Linked DNA regions of Hahella chejuensis KCTC 2396. The protein of the gene in region 2 binds, or shares a complex with, the protein of the main gene of each other region. Links are inferred from orthologs where the notes say so. Each region holds a gene or a part of one and is shown on either strand. Other genes may lie near its edges.

Region 1 (5,787 bases), 5.8 Mb from region 2 along the record:
AATTGCGCTGGGCACTTCAATCATTACGCCCACTGGCGGCATCCGCACGTTGGCGCCTTCTTCTCGGACCTCGTGATAGACACGATAGATCAGATGCAACGCCTCTTCTATTTCCGAGATATTGGAAATCATGGGAAGCATGATACGCAGATTATCCAGGCCTTCGCTGGCTTTCAGCATCGCCCGCACCTGCACCAGGAATATTTCCGGGTGATCCAGCGTCACGCGAATGCCGCGCCAGCCCAGAAAAGGATTCTCCTCGCTGATCGGGAAGTAACTCAACGCCTTATCTCCCCCAACATCCAGCGTGCGCATGGTGACCATGCTGGGCGCAAAGGCTTCTAATTGCTCGCGATAGCAATCCCGCTGCTCCTGTTCGCTGGGAAAACGGTCGTTGATCATGAAGGGTACTTCCGTGCGATACAGCCCAACCCCTTCTGCGCCGTGATTCAAGGAGCGCACGACATCCGTCATCAAGCCTGTATTGACCCACAATGTCATGTGATGGCCGTCTTTAGTGACGCAAGGAAGATCGCGCAACTCTTCCAGGCCTTTCGATATTTGCTGCTCTTCCTCAACGATTGAGTTGTAGTAACTCAAGAGCTCAGGAGATGGATGGCTGTATATTTCGCCGTTGTAGCCATCAATGATGATATCTCTGTCATCCAGCTTATTGATGGGCATATCTATAACGCCCATCACACACGGCAAGCCCATTGCTCTGGCGAGAATCGCTACATGGGAATTGCCCGAACCTTGTACCGACACCAGACCGACCAGTTTCTCGCGCGGAGCCTCTCCCAGCATGGATGGCGTCAGTTCCTCACTCACCAGAATCGTGTTTTCCGGATACTCACGCTGTTCATCAATATGCTGCTTCTGCAGATAGGCCAGAACCCTTTGCCCCAGGTCTTTGATATCGACAGCCCGCTCCCGCAGGTAGGCGTCATTGATCGCCTCGAAGTGACGCACATATTCCTGCACGACGACCTTAAGACTGCCCTGAGCCCAGTTGCCTTCGCGGATGAAGTTTTTCACTTCGCCGCTCAGCGCATTGTCATCCAGCATTCCCAAATAAACGTCGAATAAGGCCTGCTCTTCCGGCCGCAACTGCGTCGACAGGCGTTCGCCCACCTCTTTAATATCCTGCCGCACCGCCGCAACTGCAGCGTCAAACAGCGCCATCTCCGCTTCTATATCCGTGCAGGGCTTTTCCGGCACGGCTTTCAAGTCAGCATGAGGAAACTTGACGACGCATTTACCGATTGCGACGCCTGACGCGCCTGCAACGCCTTTAAAACAAATGTCCCGGGCTTTCTGTCCAGTAAAATTTAGCCCGGAGATAATTCCAGTCGCTTCCCCATGCGCGATAACCGCGGCGAGCTGGGCGGATATGGTAACCAGGAAGGCTTCTTCACTTTCATCAAACAGACGAGTGGCCTGCTGCTGAACAACCAACACGCCAAGTACTTTACGGTGATGAATAATAGGAACGCCGAGGAAGGATTTATACTTTTCTTCGCCGGTTTCAGGGAAATAACGATAACGGGGGTGGGCTGGCGCATTATGCAGGTTAAGAGGCTCTTCACGCACTCCTACTAACCCAACCAACCCCTCGGAGTGCCCCAGCTTAACCTTACCGATGGACTCAGGATTCAGCCCTTGAGTGGCCATCAAAATATAGTGATTGGTCTCTGGATCCAGTAAGTAGATGGAGCACACCTCGGTATCCATAGACTCATGTACGCGTTTGACAATAAGCTCCAGCGCCTCCCCCAGATTCGGAGCGGCGTTGACTTCTTGTACAATACTACGCAATACACTCAGCATAGGCGGAACGCTTTAACTTTCCTCACGCTTGAACAAGACCGGAGCGAACTCCCTCATCGCCCGCCGATACACCTCTCGTTTGAAGGATACTACCTGCCCGAGGGGATACCAATAGCTGACCCAGCGCCAGCCGTCAAATTCAGGCTTGTCCGTGTAATTAGTGCAGATTTCCGATTCATCCGCCAATAATTGCAGCATGAACCACTTTTGCTTTTGCCCCACACACACGGGATGAGAGTCATAGCGAATCATTTTCTTCGGCAGGCGGTAACGCAGCCAGCCGCGGGTGCCAGCGACAATCTCTACAGCCTCAGGCGGCAGCCCCACTTCTTCTTTTAGCTCTCTGAACAGAGCCTCTTCAGGCGATTCATCTTTCTTAATTCCGCCTTGGGGAAACTGCCAGGAGTCTTGTCCAATACGTCTGGCCCAGAACACTTCACCCTGAGGGTTGCACAGTATGATGCCGACGTTGGGACGGTAACCTTCAGCGTCTATCACAAACTGCCATCCTTATAATTTTTTTCAACATTGTTCCACAATTGAACAGCTGTACACAAATTAGCTTTACTTTAAGGGCTTTTAGCTAACTCTTCTAATAATAAATTAGGATTTAGTCAATAAATAACAGAATGTCACCCTGAACGCCCGTCACGCCTCGTTTCCGCTACAGTTGGCCGCTACGGATCGATTTCCTTTATAGTGTACAATTCCCACGCCCATCACAGAGGAGTTTAAGCATTGGCTCTAGCTATTTTTGATCTGGACAATACTCTCATCGCCGGCGATAGCGATCACGCCTGGGGCGATTTTCTGGTTCACAGAGGAATTGTCGATCAGGAAGACTTCAAACGCGTTAATGACGAGTTCTATCAGGATTACCTTCAAGGTCAGTTGGATATCTTCAAGTACCTGGGATTCGCCCTCAGCCCACTGACCCAGCATCCTCTGGAGCGATTGCACCAGTGGCGAAAAGAGTTTGTCGAGGAGTCAATTCGTCCTCTCCTGCTTCCCAAAGCGCTTGAGCTGTTACGCAGGCACCGCGATAGCGGCGATTATCTACTCATCATCACCGCCACCAATCGCTTCGTCACCCAGCCGATCGCCGACCTGCTGGAAGTCGATGAGCTCATCGCAACCGAACCTGAGTTCATCAATAACCGTTATACAGGCAAAGTCAGCGGCGTCCCAAGCTATCAGGCAGGAAAAGTGACGCGTCTGCGTGAGTGGCTGCAGCACAACCCTTATGATCTGTCAGACGCCTATTTCTATAGTGACTCCCACAACGATATTCCCCTCCTGGAGCATGTGGGCCGCCCAGTCGTCGTGGATGGCGACGAACGACTATTGCAAACTGCACGCGAGCGCGGCTGGGAAATCATGAGTCTGCGCCCATGAGAATGGGCGGACGTCATATTGCGATTCAGCTACTCTTGCTGTGCGTCGGATTAACTGCCTGCGATAAAAGCGCTGAGCGGAATTCTCCCACTGAATCTCCAGCGCCACAGCAGACCGCCACGCCACTCCCCGCACAGGAACAGAGCGACGCCAAAGCTACGGAAGAGGCGCTTGTGTCGCCACTTTGGAGCGCGGCTACGGAGAGACATGACGCCGCCCTGCACGCGATTGAAAAGCTGAATCGGGGTCTGCAGCAATTTATCAGCGCCCCAACGCCAGAATCTCTCAGCGAAGCCAGAGAGGACTGGCTACAGGCGCATACGGCGTTACAAGAGCTCAAAGTATGGGGCCAACTGCCGGCGGCGAAAAGCTACCTCAATCACAAGATGTCTGGAGCGCCTTACACTCGCGCATCGCTATTGGACGCTGCGCCGCTGCTGGGCGGTTACCTTGACGAAGTGCCCGGTTATCCGAAAAGTGGGCTGACCTACGCGGAAGACCTTGAGTTAGACAACGCAACGTTAAGTGAGCAGCATCAGTTTGCGGACGAGTACTATCTGGTTTACGGAATGCATCCGATTGAGTTCATGCTCTGGTCGCATAACGATCCTGCGCAACAGTCCACTCGTTTTATCGTGAATGCCGCCCCCCCTGACACAGAACGTCGACGCGAACTTCTGCGCTTGCAAGGTGAGCGTCTGCTACAGGATATGACGGAGCTCGCCGCCGCTTGGCGACCGCCTTCAGGGAGTATATTCCTGAAAGGAAAAAGCATGAGCCAGATGGAAGCAGTGCGGGAAGCCAACCCCTGGCTTATCGCTTTAATCGACTTTATTGATCGTGAAGTAGTCGGCGCCTTGAAACCTAAAGACGGCGAACCCGGCTGGCGATTTCAGGAACACTTGGAATTCAGTCAGGACGCCGCCCATTTTTGGCGCGGGCGAATGAAAGCCATGCAGCCTTTTCTGACAGAACCTGCATTGTTTACTGACGCCCAGACCCGCAACAGTCTGAAGGAACTCCGTCTTAAACTGGAAGGCTGCCTGACTGCATTGAGCCCCACTGCCGAGGATAACGAAGAACAGATCGCCATTTGCGAGAATCAGGCGCTGCAACTTCGGGAACAAATCATCATCCGATTCGCCGGAAACTAAGTCTTCTTTCTCATGGCCGGATAACTCCGGCCATCATGCCCCCAACGAACCATCACAAGGTAGGCGTAATGCGCAGCAGCATGGCTTTGATATAGTCCGTTTCAGGTATCGCGGGGAGAATCGGATGATCAGCGCCCTGCCCGCCCTGGAATATCAATTGCGCCGTACGGTCGACCTCTCGCGCCGATGCTCGCAGGATATCTCTCAGACGCTCTGCCGAAAGGTGCATGGAGCAAGAGGCTGACATCAGCATGCCGCCAGGAGCCGTCAATCGCAGCGCCAGCTGATTCAAGCGTTGATAGGCGCGCTCACCCTGCTTTTGATCTTTACGACGAGGTATCAAGGCAGGCGGATCGACAATGACCACATCAAACTTTTCTTTTTCCTGGCATAGATTTTCCAACGCATTGAACGCATCCTCACGGATAAAGCGACACGGTGGATTATCCATCTGCTGGCGACAGTTGCGTTGCGCCCATTCCAGTGCGCTTTCAGATGAATCGACGAATGTGACCGATTCCGCCCCATTGGCCAAGGCTTGCACACCCCAGCCGCCAACGTAACTGAACAAGTCCAGCACACGCTTGCCTTTCACCCAGGGAAACAAAGCCGCGCGGTTGGGGCGATGATCATAGAACCATCCTGTTTTTTGGCCGCCCTGCGCAGGCGCGGACATGGACACGCCGTTTTCAACCACCTCCAGCGCTTCGATCTCATCCCCAAAACACCGGGTATAGCGCTCCAACCCTTCCACTTCACGCATCTTGCCGTCATTCTTCATGATCACAGTGCGAGCGGAGAAATTATTCTTCAGGATATCGACGACATCATCCTTGAATTGCTCCATTCCCGCCGTGGAGATTTGCGCCACGAAATCAGCGCCAAAACGGTCAATCACTAAACCAGGCAGTCCGTCGCTATCGCCAAACACCATTCGATAGTGCGGGGAGCCGAACAACTGACTACGCCATTCGTCCGCCGCCTGCATCCGTTTTTTCAGCAAGGAGCGGGAGAGAAACAGTTTGGGGCTGCGGCTGACAATACGCGCGCAGATCAAGGCGTGGGGGTTGGCAAAGGCCGCCGCCAGCGGTTTTCCCTTAGCGTTTTCAATAACGACCGGCTGCCCCGCCGCCAATTCAGTCAGTGGCGTTTTCTGAATATCGATTTCGTTGCTGTATACCCACAAGTGTCCGCTACGAAGCCGTTTGTCGGCATTTTCCCGTAAACGCAATACGCCCGCGTCCATATTCGCCCCTTAATTAGTTGCCGCGCCGCTGGCGCTAGTGATTCGATGAAACGGCGCGGATTATAACTGATAAAGCCCTCTCAAAGCCGCTTAATATCAGTCAGGCTCGATATCTTCAACACCCCAGACTTTTTCAGTTGGGCTAAACTTATTTTTGCGGCG
Region 2 (5,160 bases):
CGAGTCCACGTCGATGAAACTCGCTGAGAGCCTGGCGGAGCTGTGGCGTATGCAGGTCTTTCCAGCTAGCAACGCCATTGGCGTCACAGTATGCAACGACGCGTCGTAAATCCCGATTGTAGCTGCTGACGGTATGCACGGAGTAACGGCGTTCGCTATGCAGATAGGCAATAAACGCCTCCACTTGCGTGGACAAACTCATTGAAGGCTCTCCAAGACTCGCAACCAATCGCTAATCCGGGAAATGCTCGTCTCCCCGCCCCTCTTTAGCCAATAAAGGCGGAAGCATACGGCTAAGAGACTCACTGATGTATGACAGGAACAGCGATCCCATGCCGGTATTGAAATAACGCTCATTGCGACTGCCGATGCTCAACATCCCCAGCAAATCGCCGTATCTAAGGGGAATAACCGCGCAGGACGCAATGTCAGCATGATTGTGAGGAAATAGAACCTGCAGCTGCCTGGCTTCCAGATTGCCGCAAACCGCCTTGACGCTGTTAAGCAGTTCTTCGCCCAGCGCATCGGAACATTCCATCAGTGAAGCAGTGGAAACATTGCTGATCGGGAAGTCTTTATGCTCGGCGAACAACACCAGGCTACAGAAATCCACCTGGAAGTCGCCGGTGAAACTGTCCTCCAGCACAATCACCACTTCGTCCAGCGAACGTGCTTCCAGCAAGTTCATCAGCAAACGTTTGCTTTTTTCAAAGAAGCGGTCGTTCTGACGCGCCGTATCAATCAAATCGTACAGTTGCCGCTCATAATGATCGCGTTGTTCCCGAAACAGGCTGATTTGTCGCTCAACCAGGGAAATCGCCGCGCCGGACCGGTGCGGCAGCCTTATTTCATTGAGCAGTTCTTCATGCTCAACAAAAAAGTTGGGGTGCTCACGCAGGTAAGCCACCACAGCTTCTGCTGTCAGCGCCGGATTTTCGTCACTGCGCTTTGCCTGATTATTCATTCACCACTCCACTGCCGGAACTCTACTTAAGCGCCCATCAGGGCTTGTGAGTTCCGGTTGTATGCCTGACGTTTGTATTAATAGTCCGTCTATTTTATTCCTGTCAGTATCCCTGCCGAGTTATATCCTTACCTGACCGTCAAAAACGCGCACCGCCGGCCCTGTCATCATGACCGGGTGGCCTTCGCCTTCCCAGCTTATCTTGAGGTTGCCGCCCGGCAGCTTGATTTCCACCTTGCGATCCAACAGGCCGCGCAGCCTGCCCGCCACCACCGCCGCACAGGCGCCGGTACCGCAGGCCAGGGTTTCTCCCGCGCCTCTCTCGAACACTCTAAGCTTAGCAAAGCGGCGGTGAACCACCTGTAAAAATCCAATATTGGCGCGTTCTGGAAAGCGAGGGTGATTTTCCAACGCTTTACCCAGTTTATGCACTGGGGCTTTGTTAACGTCATCCACCACCAATACGCCATGCGGATTACCCATGGAAACCGCGCTGATTTCATACATTACGCCGTTGACTTCAATCGGATAAATCGCCTCCTGCGTCTCGGCGACAAAAGGAATATCCGCCGGAGCCAGTCTGGGCGCGCCCATATCCACGGTCACCAAACCATCCTTGTTGACGATCAGTTCGATAATTCCCTTTTTGGTCTCCACACGGATGTTTTTCTTGTTGGTCAGACGGTTTTCTTTAACAAAGCGCGCAAAACAACGTGCGCCATTGCCGCACTGCTCCACTTCCGAGCCATCGGCATTGAAAATCCGGTATCTGAAATCCGCATCGGGGCGTCCTGGCGGTTCGACGATCAGCAACTGATCGAAGCCTACGCCAAAGTTGCGATCAGCCAGTCTGCGTACTTGTTCCGGACGAAAGTGCGCATGCTGGGAGATGAGATCGACAACCATGAAGTCGTTGCCCAAACCATGCATTTTGGTGAACTTTATTAACATTTCAGCTCACTTTTATGCAGGTTTTACCGAAGCGCTCTCCGGCAGCGCGCACTCTCCCGCGAACAACTCTTCGATAGTTTCACGACGACGCACAAGGTAATGCTTGTCGCCATCCACCATCACCTCTGCGGCGCGACCGCGAGAGTTGTAGTTGGAACTCATGACGAAACCATAGGCTCCTGCGGAACGCACCGCCAGCAGATCCCCCGGCTTCAGGTTCAAAAGACGCTCTTTACCAATGAAGTCGCCAGTTTCGCATACCGGCCCGACAATATCATAACGCGCTTCTTTGCCTTCGCTGTGCTGCCTCACCGGCACGATATTCTGCCAGGCGCCGTACAGAGATGGGCGGATCAGGTCGTTCATCGCCGCGTCGACGATGGCGAAGTCTTTGTGGCCGTTATGCTTCAGGTACTCTACGCGGGTGACCATCAGGCCAGCATTGGCGGCGATAGAACGCCCCGGCTCCAGCACCAGCGTCAGGCCGCTGCCCTTCAGGCGCTCCATGACGGCGCGGGCGTACTCGTTGGGGTGCGGAGGCGTTTCCTGGTTATAGGTGACGCCCAGGCCGCCGCCCAGATCCAAATGCTTGAGGCGAATACCTTCGTTGCGCAAAGTCTCGATGATGTTCAGCACGCGCTCCAGCGCATCCAGGAACGGGCTTATCTGAGTCAGTTGCGAACCAATATGGCAGTCAATACCGATAACGTCCAAGTGCGGCGACACGGCGGCGGAGTGATACAGCTCCAGCGCTTCATCAATGCTGACGCCAAACTTGTTTTCTTTAAGTCCGGTGGAGATGTAGGGATGCGTTTGCGGGTCCACATCCGGATTGACGCGAATGGAGATTGGCGCTTTTTTGCCCATATCCGCGGCGACCTGCTGCAATCTTTCCAGCTCAGGCGCGGACTCCACATTGAAGCAATGCACGCCGACTTCCAGCGCGCGACGCATTTCATGCTCCAGCTTGCCAACGCCGGAGAACACAATTCGCTCCGGCTTGCCGCCCGCCGCCAACACCCGCTCCATTTCTCCCACAGAAACGATGTCGAAACCCGCGCCCAGTCGCGCCAGGACATTCAACACTGCAAGATTGGAGTTTGCTTTGACGGCGTAGCAGATCATGTGGGGGTAGCCGTCCATCGCAGTCTGATAGGCTTTCAGATGCCTTTCCAGCGTGGCCCGGGAGTAGATATAGCAAGGCGTGCCGTAATGCTCGGCGATTTCCTGAACGGAAAGGTCTTCAGCGAAGAGCTGATGATTGCGATATTCAAAGTGGTCCATAGGTCAACTCAAGCTGCGGAACGGGTGTCGCTCTGGCCCCTGACGACGCAGCGGCCGGACCTGATCCTGATCAGGGTCAATACCCCGACGGCGCTTTCAACTCAATGCGGACGTCCCCGCTCCGCCATGTCTGTTGGTCAGGTAGTTGCAAAGGACCTTTCTGACCGCAGGACATTAACCAAGTAGAAGCGTATACCAACAAGATCACGCCGATTGCGCGCATAACCCATCCCGGAATTAATCAAATTCCGCCAGTATAACGGCGCAGTAACACAATAGAAACAGTCCTGAACACAATAGAACCGCCGCCGGGCGGCAGCGTTGCGAGGAAAATAAATAACACTGTAGCAAAACCCGCCTGCGCCGCTTACCTGGCCGCGGCGGGATTCATATTGGGCAACGCCGCCGCGCCGCCGTCAGTGCGGGCCGCGCGTATCTCGCGCTCCAGCACCGCTTTATATTGCAGATACTGAGTGGTTTGCAGATGGCTCTGATATTCCTCACGCTCCAGATCGTGAGGCAAGCTGAGATCGATGATATATCCTGGCAATGCGGCGCTGTTACGAAAGCGGCTGCTTAAATAATGCGCCAGCGCCGCCGCTACCCGTCCTCCATGCTCCAGCACCGTGAATTCTTTGTGCTCACAGTAGAGGTTGAAATCCAGTTCGCGACCATTCTCATAAGCGCCGATCGCCTGTATTTCCACGTAATCGCCAAACCCTTTATGCAGACTGATATCCCGTTTTTCAGTCCGGTATTCCGGTTTCCCCGGCTGTAGTTGATAGAATTCCACTTCAAGGAATCCGGCGCCATCGTCCGCCAGGGAGTCATGCATCTGCTTGCGTTCCTGCACCCCCAGCAGAAATTGCTTCAATGATCCCAACAGCACATTGATGTCAGAACCTGTTTCCCGATAAACCAACAGCGAGCCTTTCTCGTCAATCACGTAGATATCGGTAATGCGCCCCTGATTCAGATAAAACACCTGCACCGCATGGGGACGCATACGGGCGAACACCGCGCGCAGCACATCTTCGCTCAATGCGTAGTCATCCACGACAATCGAGCTGTAATGTTTTTGCGGCTGCGCCAGAAATTCACATAACCCGACGTAGTCCTCCAAAGCCGTGAAACGGGGTTGATCATCGACAAACTGCAGCACGAAGTAACGGTCTTCCATCTGCAGAATATAGCGGCTGCGCGCACGCTCTTTGTCGCTGAAATAGCAGAACACCACTTGCTGAAACAACTGGTTGACCCGCTGCGCGATCGCCCCCGCCCGAGTAGGGCAATAACAGAGCACGGACAGTTGCGGCAGCCCTTCGCCGAACTGCTCGCTTTCGGCCAGCGCGGCAAGGTAGTTTTTCAGGCACTGCACCAGGGTGTCGCCGGACTCATAACGCTGCACCATCACCTCATTCCAACTGTTGATGATGACCTGATCCAGCGTCACCACCAGATTGGCGCGCTCGGAAGCGTAGCCCAGCGCATCATTGCGGTTGCTGAGCTTGTGCAGACCGCGGCGACTCAGATCCGCCATAGGGTCGACGCCGACGTTCACATAGACCAGGGTCGCCCGCAGTCTGGCTTTGGCGCGATAATCCTGTTGCGTCACGGCCGGCAACGGCAGGCTTATCAGCGAACGCAAACTGGAAATGATTTGTTGCAACTCATATTGACTGGCGTGGCTTTCTCCTGAGGCCAGGCTAACGCTGGTGCTACGGTCCAACAGGCCATTGCAATACGCCCAGACCAGCAACTCAATGAGGCTGTTTGAGCGTTTGACCGCGGGATTGAAAGCCGCGTCCATAGGGTTGGACAGATTTCGATACAACAGCCAACCGTTGCCAGCGGCGCCGATGGCCTGGCTGCTGAGATGATGAAACGCCAGATTATCCTCCGACAGATTCGGGGCAATGCCGGGGTTGATCATCTCAACTTTGCCGGCCTTACGCTGGAAT

What was found. The genes of interacting proteins can lie anywhere in the genome.
Region 1: the proteins of dapF (region 2) and rppH are in contact, whole or in part, in a solved structure (PDB 5YGU), measured with the Escherichia coli proteins. The link is inferred for Hahella chejuensis KCTC 2396 from one-to-one orthologs.

The regions. Positions count from the first base shown.
Region 1 is NC_007645.1:6,121,380-6,127,166, forward strand. The notes cover bases 586-3,315. They hold rppH (RNA pyrophosphohydrolase), read right to left. Parts: upstream 2,329-3,315; coding sequence 1,843-2,328; downstream 586-1,842. Other genes in these bases: ptsP (phosphoenolpyruvate--protein phosphotransferase), read right to left, coding at 586-1,830; HCH_RS26930 (HAD family hydrolase), read left to right, coding at 2,569-3,225; HCH_RS26935 (imelysin family protein), read left to right, coding at 3,222-3,315. Also shown: more of ptsP, read right to left, coding at 1-585; more of HCH_RS26935, read left to right, coding at 3,316-4,379; HCH_RS26940 (class I SAM-dependent rRNA methyltransferase), read right to left, coding at 4,432-5,625. UniProt on the Escherichia coli protein: Master regulator of 5'-end-dependent mRNA decay.
Region 2 is NC_007645.1:316,219-321,378, reverse strand. The notes cover bases 1-2,828. They hold dapF (diaminopimelate epimerase), read right to left. Parts: upstream 1,916-2,828; coding sequence 1,085-1,915; downstream 1-1,084. Other genes in these bases: lysA (diaminopimelate decarboxylase), read right to left, coding at 1,928-2,828; HCH_RS01360 (DUF484 family protein), read right to left, coding at 233-964; xerC (tyrosine recombinase XerC), read right to left, coding at 1-196. Also shown: more of lysA, read right to left, coding at 2,829-3,199; LPS translocon maturation chaperone LptM, read right to left, coding at 3,276-3,422; HCH_RS01345 (class I adenylate cyclase), read right to left, coding at 3,567-5,160. UniProt on the Escherichia coli protein: Involved in the succinylase branch of the L-lysine biosynthesis and in the biosynthesis of the pentapeptide incorporated in the peptidoglycan moiety. Catalyzes the stereoinversion of LL-2,6-diaminopimelate (L,L-DAP) to meso-diaminopimelate (meso-DAP).